One region of the Enterobacter sp. genome, then DNA from elsewhere that is predicted to be linked to it. Evidence: predicted binding sites of a transcription regulator. Region 1 holds the regulator's gene; each other region holds the start of a gene.

Region 1 (4,214 bases):
TTCGCGTCGCGAAAAATAACCTAACGACGGTATTTAATTCGAGGGTATTTAAAACTACCCCTGACCATTTGGTCTTTTTTATTTACGCCGTTTCAGGCGTTTTAATTCGTCAAAGAGGAATAATCTATGCGTACGTTCAGTGGCAAACGTAGTGCGCTGGCGCTGGCTATTGCCGGTGTGACAGCAATGTCGGGCCTGGTGGTGACACCAGAGGCGAAAGCGGCGGGCTTCATCGACGATTCTACCCTCACGGGCGGTATCTATTACTGGCAGCGTGAACGTGACCGTAAAGACGTCACCGAAGACAAATACAAAACCAACCTTTCTCATTCCACCTGGAACGCCAACCTGGACTTCCAGTCAGGCTATGCCGCGGATATGTTCGGTCTGGATATTGCTGCGTTTACCGCGATTGAAATGGCGGAAAACGGCGACAGCGCCCACCCGAACGAAATTGCCTTCTCCTCCAGCAATAAAGCGTATAAAGAAGACTGGTCCGGGGATAAGAGCGGCATCAGCCTTTACAAAGCCGCTGCAAAATTTAAATACGGTCCGGTATGGGCGCGCGGTGGTTATATTCAGCCAACTGGCCAGACCCTGTTAGCACCGCACTGGAGTTTTATGCCGGGTACCTATCAGGGTGCGGAAGCCGGGGCGAACTTTGACTACGGTGATGCGGGTGCGTTGAGCTTCTCCTATATGTGGACCAACGAGTACAAAGCACCCTGGCACATCGAGATGGACAAGTTCTACCAGAACGATAAGAAAACCAAAGTCGATTATCTCCACTCGCTGGGGGCGAAATACGACTTCAAAAACGATCTGGTTCTCGAAGCAGCATTTGGCCAGGCGCAAGGGTATATCGATCAGTACTTTGCCAAGGCCAGCTATAAGTTTGATGTCGCGGGTAGCCCGCTGAGTACCAGCTATCAGTTCTACGGTACGCGCGACAAAGTCAGCAACGGTGGCGTCAATGACATTTATGATGGCACCGCGTGGCTGCAGGCGCTAACCTTCGGCTATAAGGTCGGTCAGGTTGATTTACGTCTGGAAGGAACATGGGTGAAGGCGGAAGGGCAGCAGGGCTACTTCCTGCAGCGTATGACCCCGACCTATGCCTCATCCAACGGTCGTCTTGATATCTGGTGGGATAACCGCTCAGACTTCAACGCCGACGGCGAGAAAGCGGTCTTCTTCGGCGCAATGTACGACCTGAAAAACTGGAACCTGCCTGGCTGGGCGGTGGGCGCTTCTTACGCTTACGCCTGGGATGCAAAACCAGCCGATATGGCAACTCCGGACGCATACTACGATCCCAACTATCGCCTGAAAGAGTCTTCCTACAGCCTCGATGCTATCTATACCCTGCAGGATGGCCGCGCGAAAGGCACAATGTTCAAACTGCACTTCACTCAGTATGACAACCACTCCGATATCCCGAGCTACGCGGGCGGTTACGGCAACATCTTCCAGGATGAACGTGACGTGAAATTCATGGTTATCGCACCGTTCACTATCTTCTGATGAATCTTCCGGCGGGTTAGATCCCGCCGGACCGGAGACTGCATATGATGAAAAAAATCGTAATCGTCGCGTTGCTGGCATCAGGGCTGGTGGCGTGTGCTCAGAGTGAGGCACCGAAAGAAGATTCCCGGCTGAAGGAGGCCTATAGCGCCTGTATTAATACAGCAGAAGGATCGCCGGAGAAAATTGAAGCCTGTCAGAGCGTTTTGAACGTGCTGAAGAAAGAGAAAGCGCATGAGCAGTTTGCGACGCGGGAGAATGTCCGCGTGATGGATTACCAGGCCTGTATCCAGGCGCGTAAAACCGGTAACGATCAGGAAGTGACCAAGCGTTGCGATAAGATCTGGAACGAGATACGCAACAATAATAAATAAGTTGCTTTACGCCCGGTGGCGCTGCGCTTACCGGGCTTTTTTCTGGCAAAAAAAAGCCAACCTTTCGGCTGGCTCAGAGTATGAACACTTGATTATTTTGCGTCGTGCGCGTGGTCATCTTCGCGGCAGTCGCCTTCAGCACAGTGACCGTAAAGATACAGGCTGTGGTTGGTCAGGCGGATACCGTGACGCGCGGCGATTTCACGCTGGCGCGCTTCGATGGAATCATCGCTGAATTCAATGACCTTGCCGCAGTCGAGGCAGATCAGATGATCGTGGTGCTGCTGCTGGGTCAGTTCGAAAACAGATTTACCGCCTTCGAAATTATGACGGGTGACAATGCCCGCGTCATCAAACTGGTTCAGCACGCGATAGACGGTAGCCAGCCCAATCTCTTCACCCATGTCGATAAGACGTTTATAAAGGTCTTCCGCACTGACATGGTGATTGTCTGGACCCTGAAGCACTTCGAGGATTTTTAACCGAGGAAGCGTAACTTTCAGGCCAGCCTTCTTTAATGCGGTATTGTTGTCAGTCATGCGGAATCTGTCCTGTTGCTAAACGATTCACTTCTGTAGGAAGTGACAGAAAATGCACCTGGGATAATGCGTCTCATTATAGAACTGCCATGGCTAAATGAAAACTGCAAGTCTCAGGCAAAATATGCTTATAAAAATGGGGTATCACCAACAAACTTGCTCTATGGAAAACCACATTTTATCAGGGAGACATTGTACAGGTCTGGGCGAAAAAGTTAAAAGATTGTAGCGATTAATTTAATCGGTTTGACCTGGGGCATGGGCGCAACCGCAGTTGCGCCGCGATAAAATCAGGCGTTCAGAATATCATCAAGGTGCAGTTCTTCACGGATCTGCTTCACCCACTTCTCAACGCGCTCGGCGGTCAGTTCTGGCTGACGGTCTTCGTCGATGGCCAGACCCACGAAATGATCGTCATCGGCCAGGCCTTTAGACGCTTCGAAGTGGTAACCAGCGGTCGGCCAGTGGCCTACGATAACCGCGCCATTCGGCTCAATGATGTCGCGGATGGTACCCAGCGCGTCACAGAAATACTCAGCGTAGTCTTCCTGGTCACCGCAGCCAAACAGGGCAACCAGCTTACCGTTGAAGTCCACTTCTTCCAGCGTCGGGAAGAAATCATCCCAGTCGCATTGGGCTTCACCGTAGTACCAGGTTGGGATACCCAGCAGCAGAATGTCATAGCCTTCCAGATCTTCTTTGCTGCTCTTGGCAATGTCATGCACATCAGCAACGTCTTTACCGAGCTGTTTTTGAATGTTTTTTGCGATATTTTCGGTATTGCCGGTATCACTGCCAAAGAAAATGCCGATGATTGCCATGAGTAAAATAACCTCTTGAAACTTAATAGTATGGTGGCGCAATTCGGCCACGGATAAGGGCAATAATAGCAGAACTGGCAACCCTGCGGAAACAGCTATCGCGCAGGACTGCACTCTGTGCTACATGAAAAGGGTAATAAAGGGGATTTTCAGACTTATGCCTGGCTGCGTAACGCCTCAAGCTGGGCGATTAACATCTCTTCAATGAGCTCGCTTCGGCTGATATTTCGCGCGTCAGCCAGCTCGTTCAGCGCATCGACGGCGTCGGCGTTAAGCTTCAGTTCGACACGCTTAAGCCCGCGATTTTTATCGCGTTTAAGCTGATTGCGTTTATTGATACGCAGCTGTTCATCGCGCGAAAGCGGATTCGTCTTCGGTCGTCCCGGGCGACGCTCATTCGCGAACAGATCTAGTGTCGTACGGTCCGTTTGTTCTTTGGCCATGATTCTGAGACTTCGGGGGAAACACGCCGCCCTGCTAATGCCCGGGCGATAAGCGCGCCATCATACATCACCAAAAACGGCACGCCAACGACTGGAAGCCCGCAGCCTTCCAGTCGCTTTCTTTTTAATCAATTTGTCGTATCAGCGAGATAGCGGCGAATGGCGCGCAGCACAGCATCGGGTTTTTCTGCATGCACCCAGTGTCCGGCACCGGCAATCACGTGGGCGCGAGCCTGCGGGAATTGGGCCAGCAGCGTGTCGCGGTACGCGTCGGTAACGTAAGGAGAGTTACCGCCGCGAATAAAGAGGGTAGGGTGTGGCCAGGCGGGGACGGTTTCCCAGCCCACGATGTTATTGTACTGATTCCAGAGCACCGGCACGTTAAAACGCCATTGGCCGTCAACAAACGACTTCAGCAGGAACTGGACGACGCCTTCTTCATCAAGATGCTCACGCATGACGGCAGCCGCCTGTTGGCGAGTCGCGACGCCCGCTTCGGTGACCGCATTGATG
Region 2 (4,214 bases), on a different contig from region 1:
ATCGGCCACGCGTGGGGGATCCTGGAAATACTCGCCGTCTCGGTTCCCGCTTCACTTTTTGGCGTGGCCATTGCGGCCCTGTGGAGCTTACGCCGTGGGAAAGATTTGGCAGACGACATGGAGTTTCAGGAAAAGCTGAAAGATCCTAAGCAGCGCGAATTTATCTACGGCGGAACGGAGACGTTAATGAATCAACGTTTTCCTAAACAGGCCTACTGGTCCACGTGGATTTTCTTTGCCGGTATTGCCGTGGTCGTTCTGTTGGGTGCATTCCCTGAACTACGCCCCGCCTTTGAAGTGAAAGGCAAAATGACGGCGCTGTCGATGAACCTTGTCATTCAGATGATGATGTTAATTGCGGGCGCGGTGATGCTGATGGCCTGCAAGGTTAATGCGTCGGCCATTTCCAACGGCGCGGTATTCAAAGCCGGTATGGTCGCGATCTTCTCTGTGTTCGGCGTGGCGTGGATGAGCGATACCTATTTTCAGGCACATCTCGAGGAGTTAAAGCTGGCGCTGGAAGGCGTGGTGAAAAGCCACCCGTGGACGTATGCCATTGTACTGTTTCTGGTGTCGAAACTGGTGAACAGCCAGGCGGCGGCGCTGACGGCCGTTGCGCCTATGGGCCTCATGCTGGGCATCGACCCGAAAATGCTGATCGCCTTTTTCCCGGCATCATACGGCTATTTTGTGCTGCCAACCTATCCAAGTGATTTGGCCTGCATCGGTTTTGACCGGTCAGGCACGACCCGCATCGGGAAATTTATCATCAACCACAGCTTCATTTTGCCAGGGCTGATTGGCGTGAGCTGCGCGTGCGCGGCGAGCTACCTGCTGGTCCAGACGTTCTTCTGACAGCATCAAAGGGCGACACGTACCGTCGCCCATTTCCCTGCTTTAGTGGGATTCACCCTGCGGCGTGAATCGCAGTTCGATCAGCGCGATGGCTTTCTGGATCGCACGAAGCGTTACCGGATCTGCGGCAGCAGGATGGCTGGCGAAATCGATGTTTTTGAGCTGGGTAGACATCTTCTCGCGCACTTCGACCGGCGCAATCACGTCCAGAACATCAAGGATTTGTTTGATAACCAGCTGACAGGCGACAACGTCAGAGACAAGTTCCTGATCGGCGCTCAGGTTTTGTGACATGGGGGCTTTCTCCTTATTTAAAGGCCGCCATAGTACCAAAACACGCCCCCTGACATCTTCCCTTCAACGCCTGCAGGTATAAAAAAACCTGCCGAAGCAGGTTTTTTTATCAGAACATGGCGCCCGGCGGCACGTCTTTGAACGTGCGGCAGTAATTGGCCCACATGCTTTTCAGGATTTTGCGCAGTTTCACGATGAGGCTCCATTAACTTGTTATACAACTTTATTGTCAATGCGCCTATAATATGACCATTGTCTCAAAAATCAATATTTTTGTGATTCACATCACAATTTTCTTAGCGTGTGGCCTGACAGCGTTCATCCCGGACCCGTTGCAAAGAGTGAGGGCAGATTGTCCGGCTATTCCAGGCATTGCAGCGGACATCTGCGGGTACGATAACGTATTTCCATCCACTCAGAGCGAACCATGAAAAGAGTCATTGTAGCCGGCACACTCCTGCTGCTCGCGGGGTGCAGTATTAACCGCCAGGCTGAAGTCAGCAGCCTCGACGCGCCGAACGGCATCGTCCGCCTCGACTACGGCCAGGCAGCGCTGCAAAATGCGTATTCCGATGAGTATGTGAATAACGGCACGGCGGCAAAAGCGTGTCAGAGCATGGGGTATGCCACCGCCTCAGCCTATGGTCAGCCCATTAAAACCTGTACCCTGACAAGCGGTTCTCTGTGCCTGAACGAGAGCGTGACTATCCAGTACAAATGTATGGGTTACGCCGTTAATCCTAAGTCAAATAATCCGTGGTATTAATCGAAGCTGCCAGCGTGTGCTGGCAGTTTATTTCATTATGAACAAAAATAATTCTCATTAATACATTATAAAAATCGCCAATGCGTTTTATTCCCATTCGTATTTTGAATAAATAAAATAATAATTTTACGTTTTGCAAATAATTAAATAACAAATTATAGTGTCGCTCATTGTGGACCAGAAATAATAATCCGGAGCGTCAACATGCTGAAAACTGAAATGATCGACAAGCTCAACGCACAAATGAATCTTGAGCTTTTTTCATCCCTGCTCTACCAGCAGATGAGCGCCTGGTGCAGCTACCACAGCTTCGAAGGTGCGGCCGCGTTTCTGCGTCGTCACGCTCAGGAAGAGATGACCCACATGCAGCGTCTGTTTGATTATCTGACAGATACGGGCAGCCTGCCGCGCATTGACACCGTGGCCTCACCGTTTGCTGAGTATAATTCTCTCGATGAACTGTTCCGCGCCACCTACGAGCACGAGCAGCTGATCACCCAGAAAATTAACGAACTGGTTCATGCTGCGATGACCAGCCAGGATTATCCAACCTTTAATTTCCTGCAGTGGTACGTCGCTGAACAACACGAAGAAGAGAAGCTGTTTAAATCCGTGCTGGATAAATTATCTCTGGTGGGGAAATCTGGCGAAGGTCTTTACTTTATTGATAAAGAACTTTCCACGCTTGATACGCAGAATTAATATCAGCGCGGTGTCGGTTTCCGGCACCGCGTTAATTTACATACACCCCGCACAGCTGGTGCAGCGCCAGTCGTGGGGATTCACGGCCTGGTAAAAATAGCGGTAGCTGGCCGTCTCGAGCGGAATACCCACCTCGAAGAACATATCCGTTAACCAGTCGACATTCTCGATTATCCACTCATCTTCCTGTAAGCCTTGCGCAAAGGTTTCATCTTCAGGATCGATAACCGAATAGATCCCCCAGGTGCCCATATCCTTTTCGCAACGGGACTCGGGAAGATTCAGGGGCTGGTTCTGCCAGCTGATTATCCAGTGGCCATGGCACAACAGGTTACCTCCCCGACTCCACGCCGCGGTAAAAGGATTCTCACCTGCCATAAAACCCTCACTTAATTTGATAATTTATACTTATTGTTTACGTTACGCCGGAACGTCGCGCAGCAACATTGCCCTTATGAAGTAGGCAGAGGCCTATAAAGGATCAGAGGGTCATCATTTCGTAAACCATTCATTACACTAGTTGTAACGGTGATTTGACGAACTACGGCTTTTCCCTTACTCTGCGCCGCAGATTTTGTCGCGGTTAAGCATCGTTGTAGAGGAAAGCGTGAAAAACAGAACCCTGGGAAGTATTTTTATCGTCGCCGGAACGACGATTGGCGCAGGAATGCTGGCAATGCCACTGGCGGCCGCGGGCGTGGGATTTGGCATGACCCTGCTGCTGCTGGGAACGCTCTGGGCGCTGATGTGTTACACCGCCCTGCTGCTGCTTGAGGTTTACCAGCACGTGCCCGCTGACACCGGTCTGGGTTCGCTTGCGGCGCGCTATCTGGGACGCTACGGCCAGTGGATAACCGGCTTTAGCATGATGTTCCTGATGTACGCCCTGACCGCCGCTTACATTAGCGGCGCTGGGGAATTGATTGCCTCCAGCGTCAACGACTGGTTTGGCTCTGACATTACCCCTGCAACGGGCGCCATCTTCTTTGCACTCATCGGCGGCGGCGTGGTCTGCGTGGGAACGTCGCTGGTCGATCTGTTTAACCGCTTTCTGTTCAGCGCCAAAATTCTCTTCCTCATTATCATGCTGGTGCTGCTGGCCCCGCACGTGCACAAGGTCAACCTGCTTACGCTGCCGCTGGAAAAAGGTCTGGCGCTCTCCGCTATCCCGGTCATTTTCACCTCGTTTGGCTTCCACGGCAGCGTGCCGAGCATCGTCAGCTATATGAACGGCGATATCCGCAAGCTGCGCCGCGTTTTTGTTATCGGCAGCGCGATCCCGCTGATCGCCTATATTTTCTGGCAGTTGGTAACGCTGGGCAGCATTGACTCTTCAACCTTTATTGGGCTCATGGCGCAACACGCTGGCCTGAACGGTTTTCTGCTCGCCCTGCGCGAGGTCGTCACCTCCCCGCACGTTGAGCTGGCGGTACACCTGTTTGCCGACCTGGCGCTGGCAACCTCGTTCCTGGGCGTGGCGCTCGGCCTGTTTGATTACCTGGCCGACCTGTTCCAGCGTCGTAATACCGCCGCGGGACGGTTACAGACGGGCGCAATCACCTTCCTGCCGCCGCTGGCGTTCGCGCTGTTTTACCCA
Region 3 (4,214 bases), on a different contig from region 1:
AAGACGTCGCGCGATATGCGGTGCCACGAGGGCGATAAACGAGATTGGCCCGGCGATCGCCGTAGAGGCTGCGGTCAGCAGTACGGCGACCAGCATCAGCATCAGGCGCGAGCGCTCGACGCTCACGCCCAGCGCGCAGGCGCTGTCGTCGCCCATCTCCAGCAGCCGCATGCGGCGAACCAACAGCAGCGCGCCGATAAACATCAGCACAATCAGCGGCGCGGCGGGCCAGGTTTTGCCCCACGTCAGGCCGTTAAGCGAACCTGCGTACCACAGCCCGGCGGAAAGCGCCGTTTCCAGCGAGGCCTGCAGTAAAAGCCAGGTGTTAAAGGCCATTAGCATCGCACGTACGCCGATACCGATAATAATCAGCCGGAAGGTATCGATGCCGTTGCGCCAGGCCAGCAGCCAGATAACCAGCGACGTCAGAATGCCGCCCGCCATTGCCGTAAAGGTAATGGCCGTTAGGTGCTGACCGAACAGCACCATCGCCACCAGCACGCCGCTCCAGGCCCCGGTGTTGAGTCCCATCACGTCCGGGCTACCGAGCGGGTTGCGCATCAGCGACTGGAATATCGCACCGCTGACGCCGAGCGCCGCACCTACGAGAATCGCCATCGCCACGCGCGGCAGGCGCCATTCGGTGACAACCATGGTGATATTGCGCGGCGCGCTGCCGAGCAGGGCGTTAAGCACCTGAGAAAAATCGAGCGTCACCGCGCCGCTGCGCAGGCTCCAGACCGCCAGCAGCAGAATGAGGATACTTAGCAGCGAGACGCTGGTGAGTAAACGACGGGACGGGGCCATCATGCGCCACCTCCGCGTCTACGTCGTACCAGGAAGATCAGCACCGGCGCGCCGATAAAGGCGCTGACCACCGAGACGCGCAGCTCGCCCGGCACCAGCAGGCGACCCAGCACGTCGGCAAACAGCAGCAGCGCAGGCGTCGCCAGCAGCGTGACCGGCAGCGACCAGCGGTGATCCGTCCCCACCAGCCAGCGCGCCATGTGCGGCATCATCAGGCCGATAAAGGCAATCGGACCGACCACGGCGGTCGCGCTGCCGCACAGGACGGTGATGGCAAGCAGGCCAATCAGCTGCGTGCGCGCCACGCGGTTGCCTAGAGCGGTAGCGGTGTCGCTGCCGAGGCTCAGGCTGTTCAGCGCCCGGCTTAAAAACAGCGCCACGGCGGCAGCAATAATGACCGGGAACGCCACCACTTTCAGGGTTTCAAGGGTGCGGATATCCAGCGAGCCGGCCTGCCAGAAGCGCAGCTGGTCGTAGACGTCCGGGTTGAGCAGGGCGATGCCGTTAGATAAGCCTTCCAGCACCGCCGCGAGCGCCACGCCCGCCAGCGTCAGGCGTACCGGACTCAGCTGGCCGCCGCCCTGGCTGCCGGTAAACGCCACTAGCAGCGAGGCGGCCAGCGCGCCGCAGCAAGCCATCGCCAGCTGTTCAGAGGGAGAAGTAAACCCAAACAGCGCCGCTCCGAGCACGATGGCAAAGCTGGCGCCAGAGTTAACGCCGAGAATGCCGGGGTCCGCCAGCGGATTGCGGGTGAGGGTTTGCATCAGGGCACCGGCAAGGCCGAGTGCGCCACCGGCCAGCAGCCCGGCAAGGGTGCGGGGCAGGCGAGCGTCGAGCACGATAGTGCAGTCAGCGCTCTGGCAGGTGCCGGAGAGCGCATCAACGATAACGGACGCGGGCAGCGGCTTCGCGCCGACCAGCAGGCTGAGTGCAGCCGCAAGGCTCAGGAGCAGCAGTAAAACGGGCACGGCAATGGCGCGCACCGAAGAAGAGGAAAACGACATAGCAACACCCATGATTTGATAATGATAGTGATTATCGTTATCTATCTTATTTGGCTATGTTAGCATGTGCGCCCATGGAATGGGTAGAATTACACTCAAGGCTTTGTCATGAATCAAAAATCCTGGCTGCTTAACCTCAGCCTGCTCAAAACGCACCCGGCCTATCGCGCGGTGTTTATCGCTCGCTTTATCTCCATTTTATCCCTCGGCCTGCTCGGCGTGGCCGTGCCGGTCCAGATCCAGACCATGACGCACTCCAGCTGGCTGGTGGGGTTATCGGTTACCTTAACCGGCGGGGCGATGTTTATCGGCCTGATGGTTGGCGGCGTGCTGGCGGACCGCTACGAGCGCAAGACGCTGATCCTGCTGGCGCGCGGCACCTGCGGCGTGGGCTTTATCGGGCTGTGTCTGAACGCCATGCTGCCTGAGCCGTCGCTGATCGCCATTTATGCCCTGGGGCTGTGGGACGGCTTTTTCGCCTCGCTGGGCGTGACGGCGCTGCTGGCGGCCACGCCCGCGCTGGTCGGGCGAGAAAATCTGATGCAGGCGGGGGCGATCACTATGCTCACCGTGCGCCTCGGCTCGGTGATTTCACCGATGGTGGGCGGCCTGCTGCTGGCGACCGGCAACGTGGCGTGGAACTACGGGCTGGCGGCGGCAGGGACCTTTATCACCACGCTGACGCTGCTGCGCCTGCCGCTGCTGCCGCCTCCGCCGCAGCCGCGTGAGCACCCGCTGAAATCGCTGATGGCCGCGATTCGTTTCCTGTTCAGCAACCCGCTGATTGGCGGCATTGCGCTGCTCGGCGGCCTGCTGACCATGGCGAGCGCAGTGCGCGTGCTGTATCCGGCATTAGCGGGAGAGTGGCAGATGAGCGCCTCGGAGATTGGCATTCTCTACGCGGCCATTCCGCTCGGCGCGGCGTGCGGGGCGCTGACCAGCGGCAACCTGGCGCAGAGCGCGCGTCCGGGGCTGATTATGCTGCTTACCTCTCTGGCGTCGTTTATCGCCATCGGCTTCTTTAGCCTGATGCCGGCGTGGGCGCTCGGGGTGTTGTGCCTGGTGATTTTCGGCTGGCTGAGCGCCATCAGTTCGCTGCTGCAGTACACCCTGATCCAGACCCAGACGCCGGAAGGGATGCTCGGGCGCATCAACGGCCTGTGGACGGCGCAGAACGTCACGGGCGATGCCATTGGCGCGGCGATCCTCGGCGGGCTGGGGGCGATAATGACCCCGGCGGCGTCGGCGAGCAGTAGCGGGTTTGCGTTAGCGATGGTTGGCGTGATTTTGTTAGTGGCGTTGGTGAAATTGCGGCGGTTCAGGCAGGAGGTTGTGTTGAACGACGGTGTGGCCTGATGCCCTCACCCCGGCCCTCTCCCACAGGGAGAGGGTGGGAAAATGCCTACTTAAACAACGTATTCAATCTGTCTAACACCAGCATCGCGCTGTAATAATCCAGGCGGAACGTCTCGGTTCCCAATGCCCAAACCCGTTTGTTTTTCACCGACGGCAGATGCGCCAGCAGCGGGTTGGCGTAAATCGCATCCACATCTTTCTGGTCGCCGGCAAACACGAACAGCCCTTCGCCGTTCAGTCCCGTTGCCAGGTTTTCACCGCCCAGCTGGATAATATCGTGCCGCTTGCCCTGGCTTGTTGAGGTCTGCAAACCGGCGGGCAGGTCCGCCAGCGTAAAGCCCAGCTGGTGCAGCAGCTTGCCCTGCGCTGATTCCGCGGTCCACAGGTTGGCGCTGTGCGCGGCGGCGGTGTAGACGATGGCGTTCACCGGCTGCGGCGGCAGCTTCATCTGCTGTTTCACCTGCGCGAGCTGTTTATCAAACGCGGCAATGCGCTCTTCGGCCTGTTTTTCCTGTCCGGTGATGGTGCCCAGTTGCGTCAGCAGTGCCTGCCAGCTCTTGTCGTCGTAGTTGATGATAAGCGTCGGCGCAATGGCGGAGAGCTGATCGTACAGTGCCAGCGCGGAATCACCGCCGGTGGCGCTGATCAAAATCAGATCCGGCATTTGTGCGGCGACCGCTTCGGCGCTCGGTTCGCCAATATACATCCGCGCAACCTGACGCTGTTTCGCAATATCGCCCCACTGGCGCAAAAAGCCCTGCGCATCGGCCACGCGGTTGTTCGGCGTGGTCGCGCCGCTGGCGACGACCGGGGCGTCAATCGCCAGCAGGGAGCCGGTTAAGGTCACGCTGGTACAAACAATGCGCGTCGGTTTGCTCTCTAGCGTGTGAACGCCGCGGCTGTCAGTCACCTGACGCGGCCAGTCGGCGGCAGCGGCTGAGGTAAGTCCTAAAACAAAAAGTGCCAATAAAAGCAGGGGATTACGGAAAACGGCAGGGGATTTCACAGCGCGGGATCCTGTTTTTGTTGAAGATAATGCTTCTCATT
Region 4 (4,214 bases), on a different contig from region 1:
ACCACGTCAAACGGCTCGGCATGGAGTTTGGCATCTGGGTTGAGCCGGAGATGATCAACCCAGATTCAGATTTGTACCGCGCGCACCCTGACTGGGTGCTGGCGCTGCCGGGCTACAAACAACACACCGGGCGGCACCAGCTGGTGCTCAATCTGAGTATCCCGGAAGCATTTGATTATCTTGTGGAACGCATGAGCTGGCTTCTGGGTGAACATGAAGTCGACTACGTGAAGTGGGACATGAACCGTGAGCTGGTACAGCCGGGTCACGACGGGAAGGCCGCCGCTGACGCGCAAACCCGCCAGTTTTATCGCCTGCTGGACGTGCTGGGTGAACGTTTTCCGCACATCGAATTTGAATCCTGCTCATCCGGCGGGGGGCGAATTGACTATGAGGTGCTGACGCGCTGCCACCGCTTCTGGGCCTCGGACAACAACGATGCGCTGGAGCGCAACACCATCCAGCGCGGCATGAGCTATTTCTTTCCGCCGGAGGTGATGGGGGCGCATATCGGTCATCATAAATGTCACGCTACCTTCCGCCAGCACAGCATTGAATTTCGCGGTCTGACGGCGCTGTTTGGCCATATGGGGCTGGAACTTGACCCCCTCACCGTCGATGAGAAGGAGCGCGAAGGCTATCGCCGTTACGCCGCGCTGTACAGGCAGTGGCGCGAGGTTATTCATCAGGGCACACAATGGCGCGTGGATATGCCGGATGCCAGTACGCTGGCACAGGGTATTGTGAGCGAAGATAAAACGCAGGGGCTGTTTATCGTCAGCCAGCTCGCCATGCCGGACTACACGCTGATGATGCCGCTGCGCATGCCGGGGCTTGAGCCCAGCGCGCAGTATCGTATTTCGCTGCTCGATCACCCTGATATTCACATTACCGGTGAAGGAGGCCATACCATGCGCAAGCTGCCGGCATGGATGGAAACACCGCAAACGGCGAGCGGCGAGTGGCTGATGCAGGCGGGCATTGCGCTGCCGATTCTGGATCCGGAAACCGCCGTTCTGATTGGCGTTGAACGCGTGTAAAGGTGACGGGCCGGACAGCCGGCCCTCCGTTGAGGATAAAAATAATGAACACAACAACCTGTACCCACAAAGACAACCCTAACTTCTGGATCTTCGGGCTGTTCTTCTTTCTCTACTTCTTCATCATGGCCACCTGCTTTCCGTTCCTGCCGATCTGGCTGTCGGATATCATCGGCCTGAACAAAACCCATACCGGCATCGTCTTTTCCTGCATCTCACTCTCGGCCATTGCCTTCCAGCCGGTGCTTGGGGTGATCTCGGATAAACTGGGTCTAAAAAAACACCTGCTGTGGATCATCTCCGTGCTGCTGTTCCTGTTTGCCCCTTTTTTCCTCTACGTCTTCGCGCCGTTACTAAAAGCCAACATCTGGCTGGGCGCGCTGAGCGGCGGCATGTATATCGGCTTTGTCTTTTCGGCGGGCTCAGGGGCCATTGAGGCGTACATTGAACGCGTGAGCCGTAACAGTTTTTTTGAGTACGGTAAGGCGCGCATGTTTGGCTGCCTCGGCTGGGGGCTATGCGCCTCCACGGGCGGGATCCTGTTCGGCATCGATCCGTCGTATGTTTTCTGGATGGGTTCGGCGGCGGCGCTGCTGTTGATGCTGCTGCTGGTGGTCGCGAAGCCAAAACCCAACCAGACGGCGCAGGTGATGAATGCGCTGGGTGCCAACCAGCCGCAGATCACCGCGAAAACGGTATTTAGCCTGTTCCGTCAGCGCAGGATGTGGATGTTTATTCTGTACGTGATTGGCGTGGCCTGCGTCTATGACGTCTTTGACCAGCAGTTTGCTACCTTCTTCAAAACGTTCTTCGCCACGCCGCAGGAGGGCACTCGCGCCTTTGGTTTTGCGACCACTGCCGGGGAAATCTGCAACGCGATCATCATGTTTTGTTCACCGTGGATCATTAACCGTATCGGCGCGAAAAACACGCTGCTCATCGCCGGGGTGATTATGGCGACGCGCATTATCGGCTCGTCGTTTGCCACCACCGCTGTAGAAGTGATTGCCCTGAAGATGCTGCATGCGCTGGAGGTGCCGTTCCTGCTGGTGGGGGCCTTCAAGTACATCACCGGGGTGTTTGATACGCGTCTTTCGGCGACTATCTACCTGATAGGCTTCCAGTTTGCCAAACAGTCGGCAGCGATCTTCCTCTCCGCGTTTGCCGGAAATATGTATGACCGGATCGGTTTCCAGGAGACATACCTGATGCTGGGCTGTTTCGTGCTGGCGATTACGGTGGTGTCGGCGTTTACGCTCAGCAGCAGGGAGGAGATTGCGGCAGGCAATAAGGCGCTGGAAGTCCATTAACGCTCTGAACCCACTCACTATTCCGGCGTTGGTCAAAAAATGAATAACCTTATAAAAACTACGGCATTGATAATCATTTTCAATATCATTTAATTAACTATAATGAACCAACTGCTTACGCGGCATTAACAGCTGTGCCGCCCGACAATAATGGAGAGGATTATGAGTTATACACTGCCATCCCTGCCGTATGCCTACGACGCACTGGAACCGCATTTCGACAAGCAGACGATGGAAATCCATCACACTAAACACCACCAGACCTATGTGAATAACGCGAACGCCGCGCTGGAAAGCCTGCCAGAGTTCGCTAACCTGCCTGTTGAAGAGCTGATCACCAAGCTGGACCAGCTGCCAGCGGACAAGAAAACCGTGCTGCGTAACAACGCGGGCGGCCACGCAAACCACAGCCTGTTCTGGAAAGGCCTGAAAACCGGTACCACCCTGCAGGGCGACCTGAAAGCGGCTATCGAGCGCGACTTTGGTTCCGTTGACAACTTCAAAGCGGAGTTCGAGAAAGCCGCTGCAACCCGTTTCGGCTCCGGCTGGGCGTGGCTGGTACTGAAAGGTGACAAACTGGCGGTTGTTTCTACTGCTAACCAGGACTCCCCGCTGATGGGTGAAGCGATCTCTGGCGCATCCGGCTTCCCAATCCTGGGTCTGGACGTGTGGGAACACGCTTACTACCTGAAATTCCAGAACCGTCGCCCGGATTACATCAAAGCCTTCTGGGACGTGGTTAACTGGGACGAAGCAGCAGCACGTTTCGCCGCTAAAAAATAAGGTTGCATTGACGCCTGTGAGAAGCGAGTCTGATGGCTCGCTTTTTTTGTATCTGCGTAATGGAGGCAGCGATGCATTATCCGGTGAATGTATTTACAGGCAAGGTAAGGGAGTACGACGGCAGCCGCCCGAGCGCCATCGCCAAAATTCAGGTCGACGGTGAGCTGACGTTAACCGACCTCGGGCTTGCGGGTGACGAGCAGGCAGAAAAGAAAATCCACGGCGGGCCCGAGCGCGCGCTGTGCCACTATCCGCGCGAACACTATCAGTACTGGAAAAACGAGTTCCCCGAACAGGCGGATCTCTTCGTTGCCCCCGCGTTTGGCGAGAATCTCTCCACCGAAGGGCTCACCGAAAAGAATGTATTTATTGGTGATATTTACCGCTGGGGCGATGCCCTGATCCAAGTGACGCAGCCGCGCTCGCCGTGCTTCAAGCTCAACTTCCATTTCGGTATTCATGACATGTCGGCTCAGATGCAAAGCGTGGGTAAAACCGGCTGGCTGTACCGGGTGGTGCTGGCAGGGCAGGTCTCAGCAGATGCGCAGCTCGAGCTGGTATCACGCCTGAGTGAGGTGTCTGTTTACGACGCCTGCGCCATTGCCTGGCATATGCCGTTTGATGACGAGCAGTATCATCGCCTGCTGTCGGCGGCGGGGCTATCGACCAGCTGGACAAGAACGATGCAGAAGCGACGTTTAAGCAGCAGAATCGAAGATAATTCCCGGAGATTGTGGGGTAAGTAGTGTTCTTCATCCCGGCCCTCTCCCCTTCGGGGAGAGGGTTAGGGTGAGGGGGTTACGAACGCTTGTACAATGGTAGCCACAGCGTTAACCGTAGCCCACCCAGCGGGCTGTCGTCGGCTTTGACCCAGCCGCGGTGCTGTTGCATGGCGGTTTCCACAATCGCCAGACCCAGCCCCGTGCCGCCGGATTCCCGGTCGCGCGCCTCATCGGTACGATAGAACGGACGGAAAATCTGCTCGCGATCTTCCGGGCTGACGCCAGGACCGTCGTCGTCGACAATGACGGTGATCCCGTCTTTATCCACCGAGAACGCCACCTCAATCTTCGTATGCGAG

The links. Region 1 encodes Fur, which represses iron uptake genes when iron is present. Its sites were predicted from a motif close to ATAATAATGAGAACNACTATCAA; they were not measured.
Region 2: ftnA (non-heme ferritin) is a predicted target of Fur. The motif match lies at 1,957-1,979, and genes of this name have one in related genera.
Region 3: fepD (Fe(3+)-siderophore ABC transporter permease) is a predicted target of Fur. The motif match lies at 1,827-1,849, and genes of this name have one in related genera.
Region 4: sodA (superoxide dismutase [Mn]) is a predicted target of Fur. The motif match lies at 2,417-2,439, and genes of this name have one in related genera.

Annotation. Positions count from the first base shown of each region.
Region 1 covers NZ_CDRQYH010000078.1:1,261-5,474, reverse strand. Annotated here, with positions in the region: gene chiP (chitoporin ChiP) at 127-1,524, shown strand; gene chiQ (ChiQ/YbfN family lipoprotein) at 1,572-1,898, shown strand; gene fur (ferric iron uptake transcriptional regulator) at 1,991-2,437, opposite strand; gene fldA (flavodoxin FldA) at 2,728-3,258, opposite strand; gene ybfE (LexA regulated protein) at 3,414-3,701, opposite strand; gene ybfF (esterase) at 3,830-4,214, opposite strand, start outside.
Region 2 covers NZ_CDRQYH010000032.1:7,423-11,636, reverse strand. Annotated here, with positions in the region: gene ACWYRJ_RS11685 (anaerobic C4-dicarboxylate transporter) at 1-855, shown strand, start outside; gene ACWYRJ_RS11680 (DUF2766 family protein) at 898-1,149, opposite strand; gene azuC (stress response protein AzuC) at 1,259-1,342, opposite strand; gene yecR (YecR family lipoprotein) at 1,577-1,915, shown strand; gene ftnA (non-heme ferritin) at 2,120-2,617, shown strand; gene ACWYRJ_RS11660 (hypothetical protein) at 2,654-2,995, opposite strand; gene tyrP (tyrosine transporter TyrP) at 3,225-4,214, shown strand, end outside.
Region 3 covers NZ_CDRQYH010000009.1:12,744-16,957, forward strand. Annotated here, with positions in the region: gene fepG (iron-enterobactin ABC transporter permease) at 1-807, opposite strand, end outside; gene fepD (Fe(3+)-siderophore ABC transporter permease) at 807-1,811, opposite strand; gene entS (enterobactin transporter EntS) at 1,920-3,167, shown strand; gene fepB (Fe2+-enterobactin ABC transporter substrate-binding protein) at 3,214-4,173, opposite strand.
Region 4 covers NZ_CDRQYH010000010.1:57,430-61,643, reverse strand. Annotated here, with positions in the region: gene ACWYRJ_RS05380 (alpha-galactosidase) at 1-1,040, shown strand, start outside; gene ACWYRJ_RS05375 (MFS transporter) at 1,085-2,350, shown strand; gene sodA (superoxide dismutase [Mn]) at 2,513-3,133, shown strand; gene yiiM (6-hydroxyaminopurine reductase) at 3,205-3,879, shown strand; gene cpxA (envelope stress sensor histidine kinase CpxA) at 3,932-4,214, opposite strand, start outside.